Regions from separate parts of the Propioniciclava sp. LT294 genome, predicted to be linked through region 2. Evidence: predicted binding sites of a transcription regulator. Region 2 holds the regulator's gene; the other holds the start of a gene.
What was found. Region 2 encodes HrcA, which represses chaperone genes, less so after heat shock. Its sites were predicted from a motif close to TTGGCACTCGNNNNNNNCGAGTGCCAA; they were not measured.

Region 1: a site for HrcA is predicted at 2,969-2,995, ahead of groL (chaperonin GroEL). Genes of this name have one in related genera too.

Annotation. Positions count from the first base shown of each region.
Region 1 is NZ_JCAKNG010000007.1:29,764-37,280, forward strand. It holds gene AC5YDA_RS10410 (M1 family metallopeptidase) at 1-1,121, shown strand, start outside; gene groL (chaperonin GroEL) at 1,203-2,834, opposite strand; gene AC5YDA_RS10420 (hypothetical protein) at 3,046-3,603, shown strand; gene AC5YDA_RS10425 (DUF3263 domain-containing protein) at 3,524-3,823, opposite strand; gene manA (mannose-6-phosphate isomerase, class I) at 3,920-5,164, shown strand; gene AC5YDA_RS10435 (DUF808 domain-containing protein) at 5,226-6,362, shown strand; tRNA gene AC5YDA_RS10440 (tRNA-Thr) at 6,436-6,508, shown strand; gene AC5YDA_RS10445 (class I SAM-dependent methyltransferase) at 6,510-7,163, shown strand; gene AC5YDA_RS10450 (DedA family protein) at 7,211-7,517, opposite strand, start outside.
Region 2 is NZ_JCAKNG010000001.1:72,928-80,444, reverse strand. It holds gene AC5YDA_RS00410 (DUF3097 domain-containing protein) at 1-240, shown strand, start outside; gene AC5YDA_RS00405 (inositol monophosphatase family protein) at 240-998, shown strand; gene AC5YDA_RS00400 (MBL fold metallo-hydrolase) at 1,000-1,848, opposite strand; gene hrcA (heat-inducible transcriptional repressor HrcA) at 1,954-2,976, shown strand; gene dnaJ (molecular chaperone DnaJ) at 2,995-4,176, shown strand; gene AC5YDA_RS00385 (16S rRNA (uracil(1498)-N(3))-methyltransferase) at 4,211-4,957, shown strand; gene tgt (tRNA guanosine(34) transglycosylase Tgt) at 4,954-6,174, shown strand; gene AC5YDA_RS00375 (PP2C family protein-serine/threonine phosphatase) at 6,239-6,979, shown strand; gene AC5YDA_RS00370 (queuosine precursor transporter) at 6,970-7,517, opposite strand, start outside.

The sequences.
Region 1 (7,517 bases), on a different contig from region 2:
TGCGCGTCGACGGGGCCAAGATCAAGAAGCACACCCACAAGGCGCGCAAGCTGACGATCCCGCTGGCCAAACCCCTCGCCGCGGGCGGGACGGCCACGCTTCAGGTCGTCTACAGCGGCAAGCCGGGCCCGGTACCCGGCGCCCACGGGCCGGCCGGGTGGGAGGAACTCACCGACGGCATCCTGGTCGCCTCGCAGCCCTACGGCGCGCCGTCGCTCTACCCGTGCAACGACCGTGCCGATGACCGCGCCACCTACCGCATCGCCCTCACGACCGAGGCGGAGTACACCGGCGTCGCGACCGGGCGTCCGGTCCAGAAGTCCACGAAGGGCGGACGCACCACGTCCGTCTTCGTCGAGGATGCCCCGACCGCCCCCTACCTCGTGAGCGTCGCGATCGGACGCCTCGTCGACCAGCCGCTGCCCGGTTCCCACGGGCGCGTGACGCTGGTCCGTCCCCGGACGCGCCCGGTCCCGGCCTCGTCACCGCTGCTACGCCTGCCCGCGATGCTGGACGCCCTGGAGGGCTGGTTCGGCCCCTACCCCTTCCACTCCTATCGGGCCGTCGTGGTGGACGAGCCGCTCGAGATCCCGCTCGAGGCGCAGGCGATGGCGAGCTTCGGCATCAACCACCTCGTCGACGACTGGGACAACGAGCGCCTGGTCATGCACGAACTGGCCCACCAGTGGTTCGGCAACACGGTCACCGCAGGGCTCCTGAAGGACATCTGGCTGCACGAGGGGTTCGCCTGCTACACGGAGTGGTTGTGGTCGGAGCAACGCGGTCTCGGGACCGCCGACGAGCGCGCCGTCCTGCACTGGAGGGCTCTGCCCGCCGAGGGCCAGTCCACCCCGCTGTCGGATCCCGGGATGGACGACATGTTCGACGACTGGGTCTACAAGCGGGGCGCCCTGACGCTGCACGCCCTGCGAGCGGCGGTCGGTGACGAGGCCTTCTTCGGCCTCTGCCGCGACTGGGTCGCCACGGGTGGCGTCGTCACCACGCAGGGCTTCATCGAGCACGTGACCCGGGCCACCGGGAGCGACCGGGCGGCCCTGTTCGCGGCCTGGCTCCACGAGGTCCCGCTGCCGCCCTGCCCGCGGCTGGGTCAGGTGGACTGACCGGGGGCTCACCCTCACCCCGGACGAGCACGGGCGCCCCTGCGATGCAGGAGCGCCCGTGGTGTTTCGGAACGACCGGACTCAGAAGTCCATGCCACCCATGCCACCGTCGCCGGCCGGCATGGCCGGAGCCTTCTCCGGCTTGTCGGCGATGACGGCCTCGGTGGTGAGGAACAGCGCCGCGATGGACGCCGCGTTCTGCAGCGCGGAGCGGGTCACCTTGGCCGGGTCGGGGATGCCCGCCGCCAGCATGTCGACGTACTCGCCGGTGGCCGCGTTGAGGCCCTTGCCCGGCTCGAGACCGGCGACCTTCTCCGCGATGACGCCACCCTCGAAGCCCGCGTTCTCGGCGATCTGCTTCAGCGGGGCCGAGGCCGCGGTGAAGACGATGTTGGCGCCGACCAGCTCGTCGCCCTCGAGGGAGTCCGCGACCTTGTCCTTGACCGCGGCAGCGGCCTGGAGCAGCGCGACGCCGCCGCCGGCGACGATGCCCTCCTCGACGGCCGCCTTGGCGTTGCGCACGGCGTCCTCGATGCGGTGCTTGCGCTCCTTCAGCTCGACCTCGGTGGCCGCGCCGACCTTGATGACGGCCACGCCGCCGGCCAGCTTGGCGAGGCGCTCCTGGAGCTTCTCGCGGTCGTAGTCGGAGTCGCTGTTCTCGATCTCGCGGCGGATCTGGGCCACGCGACCCTCGATCTGCGCGGAGTCACCGGCACCATCGACGATGGTGGTCTCGTCCTTGGTGACGATGACCTGGCGCGCGCGGCCGAGCAGCTCGACGGTCACGGCGTCCAGCTTGAGGCCGACCTCCTCGGAGATGACCTGGCCACCGGTCAGGATCGCGATGTCACCCAGCATGGCCTTGCGGCGGTCGCCGAAGCCCGGGGCCTTGACGCCCACGGACTTGAAGGTGCCACGGATCTTGTTGACGATCAGGCCGGCGAGGGCCTCACCGTCGACGTCCTCGGCGATGACGAGCAGCGGACGGCCGGCCTGCATGACCTTCTCCAGCACGGGCAGGAGGTCCTTCAGGTTGGAGACCTTGCTGTTGGCGACGAGGATGTAGGGGTCGTCCAGGACGGCCTCCATGCGCTCGGCGTCGGTCACGAAGTACGGGGAGATGTAGCCCTTGTCGAAGCGCATGCCCTCGGTGAGCTCGAGGTCGAGCCCGAAGGTGTTGGACTCCTCGACGGTGATGACACCCTCCTTGCCGACCTTGTCCATGGCCTCGGCGATGATCTCGCCCACGGTCGGGTCAGCGGCGGAGATGGACGCCGTGGCGGCGATCTGCTCCTTGGTGTCGACGGACTTGGCCTGGGCGGCCAGCTCCTCGGCGATGGCGGCGACGGCCTTCTCGATGCCCTTCTTCAGGCCCATCGGGTTGGCGCCGGCGGTCACGTTGCGGAGGCCCTCGCGGACCATCGCCTGGGCGATGACCGTGGCGGTGGTGGTTCCGTCGCCCGCGACGTCGTCGGTCTTCTTGGCGACCTCCTTGACGAGCTCCGCACCGATCTTCTCGAACGGATCCTCGAGCTCGATCTCCTTGGCGATGGAGACGCCGTCGTTGGTGATCGTGGGGGCGCCCCACTTCTTCTCGAGGACGACATTGCGGCCCTTGGGACCGAGCGTCACCTTCACCGCGTCGGCGAGGGTGTTCATGCCCCGCTCGAGCCCGCGGCGGGCCTCGACGTTGAATTCAATAAGCTTTGCCACTGCGGCAGCCCTTTCGAATGTCTTGACGTGCTCCGGACGGTGCCCGCGACGGACGACCTGATCGGCAGGTCTCACACGGCCGGTGCTGGTGGCACTCCCTCACCGAGAGTGCCAACACCATGTTTACCAGCCGATTAGCACTCGAGACAAGCGAGTGCTATCTCCCCTCCGGCTCCCCCGGCTCGTGGGACGGGCACCCTAGGCTTCGGACATGCGCCCCCGCGACCGCCTCCGCCACGCGGCCAACTGGCTCAACCTCACCACGCCCGTGGGGCTCCTCGTCGCCGGGTTGGGCGGCGCACGCGTCAGTCGCGCCGCGTCCGGCCTGCTCCTGGCCGAGGGCTACCGGCTCCGGTTTCCCCCCGCGGGCGCGTTCACGATCGGGGACGTCGTGGTCACGACCAGCACGATGGCACGCCTGGAGGAGCAGACCCCCGGGGTCCTCGACCATGAGCGCCGCCATGCCCTCCAGTACGCCGTGGCCGGGGTCTGGTTCCTGCCCGCCTACCTGCTGGGGTCGGCGTGGTCCCTGGCCCGGACGGGCAACCCCGCCTGGGAGAACCCGTTGGAGCGCCATGCGGGCCTGCACAGCGGCGGCTACGCCCACGCGGAGACGGGCACCCCCTTCGGGCCGGTGTGGATGTTCCGCGGCCGTCCGGGGCTGGCGGCACTGTGGCCCCGGCGTCCGCTCAGACGGTCGAGGAGAACGGCAGGTGGCGCGCCGAGCGGTCCTGCTGGCGACGGTCACGGAGGCGTCGCAGCCGCTTGACGAGCAGGGGTGCGTGGGCCAGCGCCTCGGGACGGTCGATCAAGGCGTTGATCTCCTGGTAGTACCGCGGCACGGAGAGGTCGAACCTCTGCAGGATCGCGGCGTCCTTGCCCTCGGCGGCCCGCCAGGAGACCGCCTCGAAGTCGAGCAGGTCGGCCTCGAACTCCGTGAGGCCGGACTCGGGGAGACCGGTTGCGGCGTGGGCCAGTGCGTCGGACATGCCCTCATGGTAAGCCACGAATCACACCGGTGTCATTCACCCGGGCGGGGGGCAACCGGGCCTCGCTGCTTGCCCTTGCGGGGGTCCCGGAGAAGAATGGACAGGACGCCCCGTCCACCGTGGGCCACGATCAATGAGGAGGGTGCGCACGGCATGGAGCACCTGCGGGGCACGTTGGTCCACTACCCGTGGGGGACGTTCGACACCATCCACGAGTTGCTCGGGACGGAACCCGACGGGCGGCCGCTGGCCGAGTTGTGGCTCGGAGCCCACCCCCTCGCACCGTCCGAACTGGCCGACGCCACCCTTGACACCACCCTCGCCCAACGGCCCGAGATGTTGGGCGGCCCGAGCGTGGCCGCGTTCGGCCCCCAGCTGCCCTTCCTGCTGAAGGTGCTCTCCGCCCGTCATCCCCTGTCGCTGCAGGCACACCCGTCACGGAAGCAGGCGGAGGACGGGTTCGCCGCGGAGGATGCCGCGGGCATCCCGCGGACCGCGCCGCACCGCATCTACAAGGACACGTGGCCCAAGCCCGAGATCCTCGTCGCGCTCACCGAGTTCCATGCCCTGTGCGGCTTCCGCGACCCCGTCCGGACGATCGCGCTGTTCGAAGCGCTGGAGGCCGGCCCGCTCGTCGAGCGCCTGATCGCCCCCCTCCGGGCCCGCGGCGGCGAGGCGGGCCTGCAGGAGTTGTTCCTCGAAGTCCTGTCGATGAAGGAACGCCAGGGCGACACGGTGGACGAGGTCCTCGCCGCCGCGATGGCCCACCGCGACGCGGACGGCGACCTCGGCGCTTTCGCCCGGACCGCCCTCGAACTCGACGACACGTTCCCGCGCGACCCGGGCATCCTGGCGGCGTTGCTCATGAACCGGGTGGAACTGACTCCGGGACAGGGGCTGTACACCCCGGCCGGCACGATGCACGCGCACCTCCACGGCACCGGCATCGAGGTCATGGCGAGCAGCGACAACGTCCTGCGCGGAGGCCTCACCAGCAAGCACGTCTCGGTGGACGAACTCGTGCGCGTGGTCGACTTCGGCTGGGGCGACCCCGAGGTGGTCGACGGCACCGAGACCGACCCCGGGGTGTGGAGCTACCCGACGCACTGCCACGAGTTCGACGTGTGGCGCCTCGAGGTCACCCCCGGGGCGTCGCTGACCGTGCCGGCCCCCGAGGGTGCACGCATCGCGCTGGTCACCCGGGGCGAGGTGACCCTGTCGAGCACGGAGCACACCCTCCACCTGGGCAGCGGCGGCTCCGTCTTCATCCCCGCCACCAGCCCCTCGATCACCGCGACGGGCTCGGGCCAGGTCTTCCTCGCCGCCCCCGGCCTGGGCTGACGCACACCGCGTCCGGCACCTACTCTGGGGGCGCACACCTCACCCGGAGAAGGGTCAACCCATGAGTGGCGGTCTCGCGGCACTGCTGGACGACATCGCGGCGATGGCCAAGCTCGCCGCAGCATCGGTGGACGACGTGACCGCGGCCGCGGGCCGCGCCAGCGCCAAGGCTGCGGGCGTGGTCGTCGACGACGCCGCGGTGACGCCCCGCTACGTGACCGGGATGTCCCCGGCACGCGAGTTGCCCATGATCAAGAACATCGCGATCGGGTCGCTCCGCAACAAGCTCGTGTTCATCCTCCCGGCGATCCTGCTGCTCAGCCAGTTCCTCCCCTGGATCCTCACCCCCCTGTTGATGCTCGGCGGCCTCTACCTGTCGTACGAGGGCGCGGAGAAGATCTGGGAGAAGCTGTCGGGCCACTCGCAGGCCGACCCCCACAACAAGGCCCCCGTCGCGGCCTCCGGCCAGGAGCAGGAGAAGGCGATGACGGCCGGAGCGATCCGGACCGACTTCATCCTGTCCAGCGAGATCATGGTCATCTCGCTCAACGAGGTGGCCGACGAGGGCCTGCTCTCCCGGGCCGTCATCCTCGTGGTCGTGGCCGTCGCCCTCACCCTGGGCGTCTACGGCGTGGTGGCGCTCATCGTCAAGATGGACGACATGGGCCTCCACCTCGCGGAGTCGGGCCGCGCGCCCGCCCTCGGCAACGCGCTGGTGAAGGGCATGCCCCGGGTGCTGGGCGTCCTCTCGGTGGTCGGCACGATCGCCATGCTCTGGGTCGGTGGCCACATCCTGCTCGTGGGCGTCGACGAACTCGGGTGGCACGCGCCCTACGGCTTCGTCCACCACGCCGAAGAGGTCGTGTCCGCCGCCGGCGGACCGCTCGGCGGGCTGCTGGGCTGGCTCACCAACACCTTCTTCTCCTTCCTGGCCGGCCTCGCCGTCGGTGCGGTTATCGTTGCGCTCATGCACATCGTTCCGCGCAAGGGCACCCACGACGAGAGCCCGGCAGGCGCCACGCAGGTCCCGTTCGACCTCGACACCGCACGCAATCCCGCTCCGGAGATCTTCGGCACACCCCAGTGGGGCACGAACCAGGGCAACTCCCCGGGCGAACTCGCCAAGCGCCAGGCCGAGGCCCGTCGCGCCGAGAAGACGCGCTCCGAGACCGAGCGCTCCAAGGGACGACGCTCCTAGTCCCCCGCGGCCCTGCGGCCACCACGCACCCCACCAACTTCGGGCACAATGGTCCTCGGCCCTTGGGGGCCAGGCCTCCGTAGCTCAGCTGGTAGAGCGTCCGCCTTGTAAGCGGAGGGTCGCGGGTTCGAATCCTGTCGGAGGCTCATGGATCCCACGAAGGTGCAGCCCACCAACGACACCGCCGCGATGCTGCGCGCCGTCCGGCGCAGCAAGTGGGCGGATGCCGTGGCCAACAACCCCAACCACTCGACGTGGTACGTCGAGCGCTTCCGGCAGATGGCGGCCACGGGGGCCGACCTCGTCGGCGAGGCCCGCCTGATCGACGCCATGGCACCCCGGGGCGCCACGATCCTGGACGCGGGTTGTGGTCCGGGTCGCCACGCCGGCTACCTGCACGCGGCCGGCCACACCGTGGTCGGGGTCGACCTCGATCCCGTGCTCATCGCGGCCGCCGAGGAGGACTTCCCCGGCCCCCGCTACGTCGTGGGTGACCTCGCCGAGGTCATGCTGCCCGACGACGGGCCCCAGGAGTTCGACCTGGTCTTCTCCGCCGGCAACGTGATGGGATTCCTGCACCCCGAGACCCGTCTGGACGTGCTGCGCAACTTCGCCTCCTGGCTGAAGCCGGACGGGCGCGCGGTCGTCGGTTTCGGTGCAGGACGCGGCTACGACTTCGGCGAGTTCGTGACGGACGCCGCCTCCTCGGGCCTCCTGCTCAAACAGGCCTTCTCGACGTGGGACCTCCACCTGTTCACCGAGGAGTCCACGTTCCTGGTGGCGGTGCTCGGCCGGGCGTGACCCGCCCCGGCCAGCCGGCCTTCAGACCGGCCCGGCGTCGTGGGCCTTCATCGCCGCTGGGACGCGGTGGGCGGGTCGAGGGCCTCGCCCGCTCTGCGCCGTCGCCACCAGACGACGGCGAGCATGCCCACGAGGATCGCGATGGACAGGTACCAGAGGTAACGGCCGTACGCGTCGACGGCCTGGACGGCGGGCTCCCCGATCCAGTAGCCCAGCGCCAGGTACCCGGCCGTCGTCAGGAGGGCGCTCAGGAAGCCGACCGTGAGGAACTTCCACAGCTTCGTCCCGGCGGCGCCGAGGGCGGCGTAGATCACGCCGGCGGGCACCGGGATCGGCAGGAACGTGATGAAGATC
Region 2 (7,517 bases):
ATCAAGCCCGCCCGTGTCGGGCTGACACGCTGGCCGGACATCCCGCGCGGCACCGACTGGAAGAAGGGGATCCTGGCGGCGCTGGATTGGCCGCACGCCGACCAGACGGACGTCGCGCGGGGCTGGAAGCGGATCCTCGGTCAGGTCACCGGGTGGAAGGACCTCGACCCCAGGCTCCTCACCGAGGTCGAGAGGCTCATCGACTTCGTCACCGACGACCACCTGGACAGGGAGTCCTGATGCGGACCGAGGACGTCAGCGACCTCATCAAGGACGTCTGCGCGCGGGTGGTCCTGCCCAGGTTCCGCGCACTGGCGCGCCACGAGGTGGAGCAGAAGCGTCCGGGCGACCTGGTGACCGTCGCCGACCGGGAGGCCGAGGCGGAACTCACCGAGGCCTTCCGGCGGGCCATGCCCGGGGTGCTGGTGGTGGGGGAGGAGGCCAGCTTCGTCGACCCCCGGCTCGTCGAGGGCCTCTCGACCGCCGAGCACGCCTGGGTCATCGACCCCGTGGACGGCACCCGCAACTTCGCCTCCGGCAGCATCGACTTCGGCGTCATGGTCGCCGAGGTGCGCCAAGGGGTCGCCATCCGCGGCTGGATCTGGCAGCCCCTCCACGACGCGCTCTACGTCGCCGAGCGCGGCGCCGGTGCCGCGTGCAACGGCACGCCCCTCACCCCGTTGGGACCCACGCCGAGCCCGTGGCGGGTCGCGGTCTGGCCCCGCCTGGCCAGGGAGAGCGCCGAGGGTCTGCGTCTGCGCCCCACCCGCGGCTCCTGCGCGATCGACTACCCGGCGCTCGCCCGCGGTGAACTGGACGGGCTCGCCTACCGGTCGATCCACCCGTGGGACCACTTGGCGGGCACGCTGCTGGTCGGTGAACTGGGCGGGGCGGCGCGGGTCGACGGTCGCCCCTACGCGCCCGGCATCGGCGGGCGCATGCTGTCGGTGGGGCGGTCGGACGCCGTCGTCGCTCAGATGGGGACGGCGCTCGCCTGATTCAGCCGTTGAGCAGCGGAAGCGTCGGACGCCGGCGCGGACGCCCCGCCTCGCGCATGCGCACGAGCGCCTGCGCCACGAACCGCTCGGCGGGTTCCTGCGGCCACGGCCAGTCCGCGGCCCAGGCACCCTCGGCAGGCTTGCCGGCGTCGTACAGCGCCTCGGCACGCTCGTGCAGCCACTGCATCTCGCCGCGCTGCGTGCCGGCCGAATCCATGTTCAGCGCGGGCCCGTGGCCGGGGATGATGGTGCAGTCCCGCGGCATCATGCCCGCGATCCAGTCGAGGCTGGCACCCCACTCACCGGGATGGGAGTCGGGCCCCGCCCACGGCTCTGCCGAGGTCTCCAGCAGGTCACCGAGGAACGCCACCTTGCGCGCCGGGACCACGGCGACGGCGTCGTGGTCGGTGTGCCCGCGTCCGAAGTGGGCGAACTCGACGTGGCAGTCGCCGAGGTTGACCGCTGAGGCCATGTTGAACGTGGTCGAGGGTGCGGCCAGATCGGCGTCCGTCATGCCGAACCGGGCCAGTTCCCCGGCGTCCGGACGGCGCTCCTCGAGCAGCGCGCGGAGCCCTTCGTGGCCGATCGACGCGACGCCCTCGAACCCCGCCAGCCCGAAGAGGTGGTCGTGGTGGGCGTGGGTGACCAGTACATGGGTGATGGGCACTTCGCCCGCCAGGACGCGTGCCGCGGCGAGGATCGCGCGTCCCTGGGTGGGAGAGCTGCCGGTGTCGATGACCACGGCGCCGGTGGTTCCGACCACGAGGCCGATGTTGACCGAGTCCGGCTCGGCGACCGCCACGTAGACGCGATCGGCGACGGGCTTGAACTCGGACAGGCTGAACTCCACCCGGCCACCCTACCGGGGCCCCGGGGGCGCGCCCGGTTCAGACCCGCAGGGAGGCATGGCGTAGACTGGCACTCCGTCATGGTGAGTGCCAAGGAGGTGATGGGAGTGCTGGACGACCGCAAGCTCGCGATCCTGCGTGCGATCGTCACGGACTACGTCTCCAGCCAGGAACCCGTCGGCTCGCGCGCGCTGGTCGAGCGGCACAATCTCAACGTCTCGCCGGCGACGGTCCGCAACGACATGGCGGCGCTGGAGGAGGAGGGCTACATCACCCAGCCCCACACCTCCGCCGGCCGCATCCCCACCGACAAGGGCTACCGCCTGTTCGTCGATCGACTCTCCACGGTCAAGCCCCTCTCGATGGCGGAGAAGCGGGCCATCACCGCCTTCATGGCAGGCGCGCTGGACGTGGACGACGTCGTCCGCCGCACGGTCCAACTCCTCGCCCAGATCACCCGCCAGGTGGCGATCGTCCAGTACCCGGTGCTGTCCTCGCTCGCGGTCCGCCACGTGGAGGTGCTGCGCCTGGGCCCCGATCGCGGCCTGGTGATGTGCGTCTCGACGACCGGGACGGTCGAGCAGCGCCTGGTCGCGCTGCCGCCGGAGGCCGACGGCGACGTCGACCTCAACCTCGTCCGCGAACGTCTGGCCGACCTGCTCATCGGCGCGAGCGCCCGTGAGGCGGTCGACCGACTGGCCTCGTTCGCCGACCCCCTGCCGCCCTCGGCGTCCGCCCTCGCCGCGACCGTGGTCTCGGCGATGCTGGACATCGTCTCCGACGACCCCGGGGCGCGGGTGGCCGTCGCCGGCGTGCCGAACCTCACCCGGTTCGGCGACCAGTACGAGACGACGGTGAAGCCCGTCCTCGAGGCGCTCGAGGAGCAGGTGGTGCTGCTGCACCTGCTCGGCGAGGCCACCTCGACGGCGGACGTCACCGTCCGGATCGGGCACGAGAACGCATACGAACCGCTGCAGTCGACGTCCGTCGTGGCATCGGGCTACGGTTCGGACGAACGCGCATGGGCCACCCTCGGCATCCTGGGTCCCACGCGCATGGACTACCCCTCGGCCATCGCATCCGTGCGCGCTGTCGCACGCTACGTGGGTCGATTCCTCGCTGAAGGCTGACCGCACAGAAGGAATGAGTTGAGCGACTACTACGAGGTCTTGGGTGTTCCCCGGGACGCGACGGGCGACCAGATCAAGAAGGCGTACCGCAAGCTGGCGATGAAGTACCACCCGGACGTGGCGGACGACCCCGCCTCGGCCGACAAGTTCAAGGAGATCGGCGAGGCCTACGCCGTCCTGAGCGACGACAAGAAGCGCCAGATGTACGACCTCGGCGGCAACCCCATGCGGGGTGGGGCCGGCGGTTTCGGGCCGGGCGGCTTCGGCGGCTTCCCCGGCGGCGCGCAGGGCTTCGACGTCGGCGGCCTGTTCGACGCGATGTTCGGCGCCCAGGGTTCCCGGGGGCCGCGCAGCCGGGTCCGCAAGGGGCAGGACGCGCTCGTCCGGCTCAACCTCACCCTGTCGGAGGCGGCCTTCGGCGTCACCAAGCCCATCCGCGTGGACACCGCCGTCATCTGCCCCACCTGCTCGGGCAGGGGAGCCGCGGACGGCACCGAACCGGTGACCTGCACCACGTGCCATGGGGCGGGCGACGTCCAGACGGTTCAGCGCTCGTTCCTGGGCGACATTCGCACCGTCCAGCCGTGCCCCACCTGTCGTGGCTACGGGACGGTCATCGAGCACCCCTGTGGTGAGTGCTCAGGTGAGGGGCGCGTCCGCTCGACCCGCACGATCAACGTCAAGATCCCCGCCGGTGTGAGCACCGGCAACCGGGTCCACCTCGACTCCCAGGGCGAGGTCGGTCCGGGCGGGGGCCCCTCCGGCGACCTGTACGTCGAACTGTCGGTCTCCCCGCACGACGTGTTCAAGCGGGACGGCGACAACCTCGAGATGGTGGCCAGGCTGCCCATGACCGCTGCCGCGCTGGGGACCGAGGTGTGGATCGAGACGCTGGAGGCCGACCTCGAGGGCAACCTGCCCGAAGAGAGCCGGGTGAAGCTCGACGTGCCCGCCGGCACGCAGTCGGGGACACGCCTGGTCATCGCGGGGCGCGGCGTGCCGCGCCTCCGTGGCACCGGACGGGGCGACCTCGGCGTTACCCTGTTGGTGCAGACACCACAGTCCCTGGACGACTCGCAGCGCGAACTCCTCCGCAAGTTGGCGGAGGCGCGTGGGGAGACCCGTCCGGAGGCCACGGTGTCGCGCGGTCAGTCGCACCGGGGGTTCTTCAGCAAACTGAAGGACGCCTTCACCGAGTGACCCACACCCGACGCGACGACCCAGGCGAGGAGTCATGACCGAAGCCCTGTTCCTGACCGACCTGCATTCCCCGCAGGTCGGGGACACCGTCACCCTGTCCGGCGAGGAGGGTCGCCATGCGGCCACCGTGCGCCGGATCCGGGTGGGGGAGACCATCACGGTGGCCGACGGCGCCGGCACCGGCGTCCGGGGCCCCGTCGTGGCGGTCGACAAGGCATCGGTGAGCCTGGAGGTGGCCGAGGTGCTCACCGCGGGCATCCCGTCGATCCGCTACCACGCCGTGCAGGCGCTCGCGAAGGGCGATCGCTCGGAGCTGGCCGTCGAGGTCCTCACCGAGATCGGGGTCGACCGGATCATCCCGTGGCAGTCGAGCCGTTCGGTCGTCCGCTGGACGCACGACCGGCAGGAGCGCCAACTCGGCCGCTGGCGCGCAACCGCGCGCGAGGCCACCAAGCAGAGCCGTCGCCTGCGCGTCCCGATCGTCACGGCGGCCATGCGCACCTCGGAGCTGCTCGAACTCATCCCCGAGATGTCGATCGCGTTCGTGCTCCACGAGGGTTCCGAGTTGACGCTGCGCCATTTCGACCTGCCGACCGAGGGCGACGTGCTCATCATCATCGGCCCCGAAGGGGGCCTCACCGACGAGGAGGTGAGGGACTTCGTCGCGGCCGGCGCCCGCCCGTTGCTCGTCAGCGACGGCGTCCTGCGCACCTCCACCGCCGGTGTCGTCGCGCTCGCGCAGCTCCAGGCCTTCCAGCAGCGCGTCAGCAAGGCCAAGTGACCTTCGGCTTCTCCACCGGCGCGACCCTCCCGAACGGGCGCGGTCGCACCGGTGTCATCAGCACGCCGCACGGTGACATCGCCACCCCCGCCTTCGTCGCGGTCGGCACGAAGGCCACGGTCAAGGCGGTCACGCCCGAGGCCGTCGCCGACCTGGGTGCCCAGGCGGTGCTGGCGAACGCCTACCACCTCTACCTGCAGCCCGGATCCGACCTGATCGACGAGGCCGGGGGACTGGGCCGCTTCATGAACTGGCCCGGCCCCACCTTCACCGACTCGGGCGGCTTCCAGGTGATGAGCCTGGGCGTCGGGTTCCGCAAGGTCCTGGCCATGGACGCCTCGGGTCTGGCCGACGACGAGGTGATCGCTGAGGGGAAGGAACGCCTCGCCCACGTCGACGAGGACGGGGTGACGTTCAAGAGCCACCTCAACGGGGACCTCCACCGGTTCACGCCGGAGGTCAGCATGCGGGTGCAGCACGAGATCGGGGCGGACATCATGTTCGCCTTCGACGAGTTGACCACCCTGATGAACACGCGCGGCTACCAGGAGGAGTCCGTCGCGCGGACGCACCGATGGGCCGCGCGCTGTCTCCGGGCACACCGCGAGCTGACCGACTCCCGGGTGGGCAAGCCCTACCAGGCGTTGTTCGGGGTGGTCCAGGGCGCGCAGTACGAGGACCTCCGCCGACAGGCGGCCCGCGGTCTGGCCGATCTCGAGGTGGACGGCCGGCGATTCGACGGCTTCGGCATCGGCGGGGCGCTGGAGAAGGAGAACCTCGGCACGATCGTGGGCTGGGTGGCGGACGAATTGCCGTTCGACAAGCCGCGCCACCTGCTCGGCATCTCCGAGCCGGACGACTTCTTCGCCGCCGTCGAGAACGGCGCCGACACCTTCGACTGCGTGAACCCGTCACGCGTGGCGCGCAACTCGGCGGTCTACACCGCGGACGGCCGGTACAACCTGCTGGCCTCCGTCAACCGACGCCACCTCGGCCCCATCGAGGAGGGGTGCGACTGCCACACCTGCACCCACTACTCCCGCGCCTACCTGCACCACCTGTTCAAGGCCAAGGAGATGCTGTCGGCGACCCTCGCGACCATCCACAACGAGCGCTTCACGGTGCGCCTGGTCGACGACATCCGTGCCTCGATCGAGCAGGGACGGTTCGACACCTTCCGGGCCGAGTTCCTCGGGCGCTTCTACGCCCGGCGTTGAGCGTCCCCGAGCACTACTATTTCGCCGGAGCCCACACCCTGTGGCGCGAGGAGGACACGAGCCCATGCTGACCGTCACCAGCGGCCACCGCAGTGACGTGGGGCGCGTGCGCCACCACAACGAGGACAGCGTCCTGCTCGGTGAGCGGCTGTGGGCCGTGGCCGACGGCATGGGCGGCCACGCGGCCGGGGACGTCGCCAGCGCGATGGTCATCGACGGCCTGGTTCCGCTGGCACGCAGGGACGACCTCGACCCCGCCGGCCTCGTCGCCGCGCTGCACGCTGTGAACGACCGCATCCTCGCCCACGGCCAGGAGCACCCGTCGGCCCGCGGCATGGGCAGCACGGTCACCGGGCTGGCGGTGGTGGCGGTCGGAGGTGAGGCGCACTGGGCCGTCTTCAACGTCGGCGACAGCCGCGTCTACCGGCTGTCCGGCGGCGAGCTGGCCCGAGCCACGGTCGACCACAGTGAGGCCGAGGAGCTCATCCTGGAGGGGGTCATCACCGCCGAGCAGGCGCGCACCCACCGCTCCCGCAACATCGTGACCCGCAGCCTCGGCCAGCCGGACACCCCCGACGTCGACCTGTGGCTGTTGCCCCAAGTGCCGGGGGACCGGTTCCTTCTCTGCTCCGACGGGCTGAACGGTGAGCTCACCGACCCCGAGATCGAAGCGATCCTCTCCGCCCACGCGGATCCCGCCGAGGCGGCATCCGCCCTGGTCAACGCGGCGGTCGAGGCCGGGGGGCGCGACAACGTCACCGCCGTCGTCCTCGACGTCGGCGAGGTGGGGCAGGGTCAGGCGTAGTCGGGTTCGCGGCCCTTCACGGCCTTGATGACACGGTAGGTGACCGGCAACAGCAACACCTCGACGAGCACCTTGTAGACGAACCCGACCACGATGTAGTTCACCAACGAGGGGAGCGGGATCGAGCCGCCGCCCATGAAGGCGCCCAGGGGGCCGAAGGCGATGGTGCAGAAGATGAGCGTGTCGACGAACTCGCCGACGACCGTCGAGGTGACCAGCCGCACCCACAGGCTCCGCTCGCCGAAGTGCGCCTTCAGGCGGACGAGCACCCACGCGTTCAGCAGCTGCCCCGCGACGTACCCCAGCAGGCTGGCCAGCACGATCCGCGGGACGAAGCCCAGGACCAGCACCCACGACTCCTGGTTCGGCCAGTCGGACGCCGGCGGCGCGGCTCCCACGACCAGGAAGGTCACGCTCATCAGGGCGGACATCACGAACCCCACCACGATGGCGCGCCTCGCCCGGCGCAGGCCGTACACCTCCGCCAGGACGTCACCCAGCACGTAGGTCAGCGGGAACAGGAAGGCGCCACCGTCGG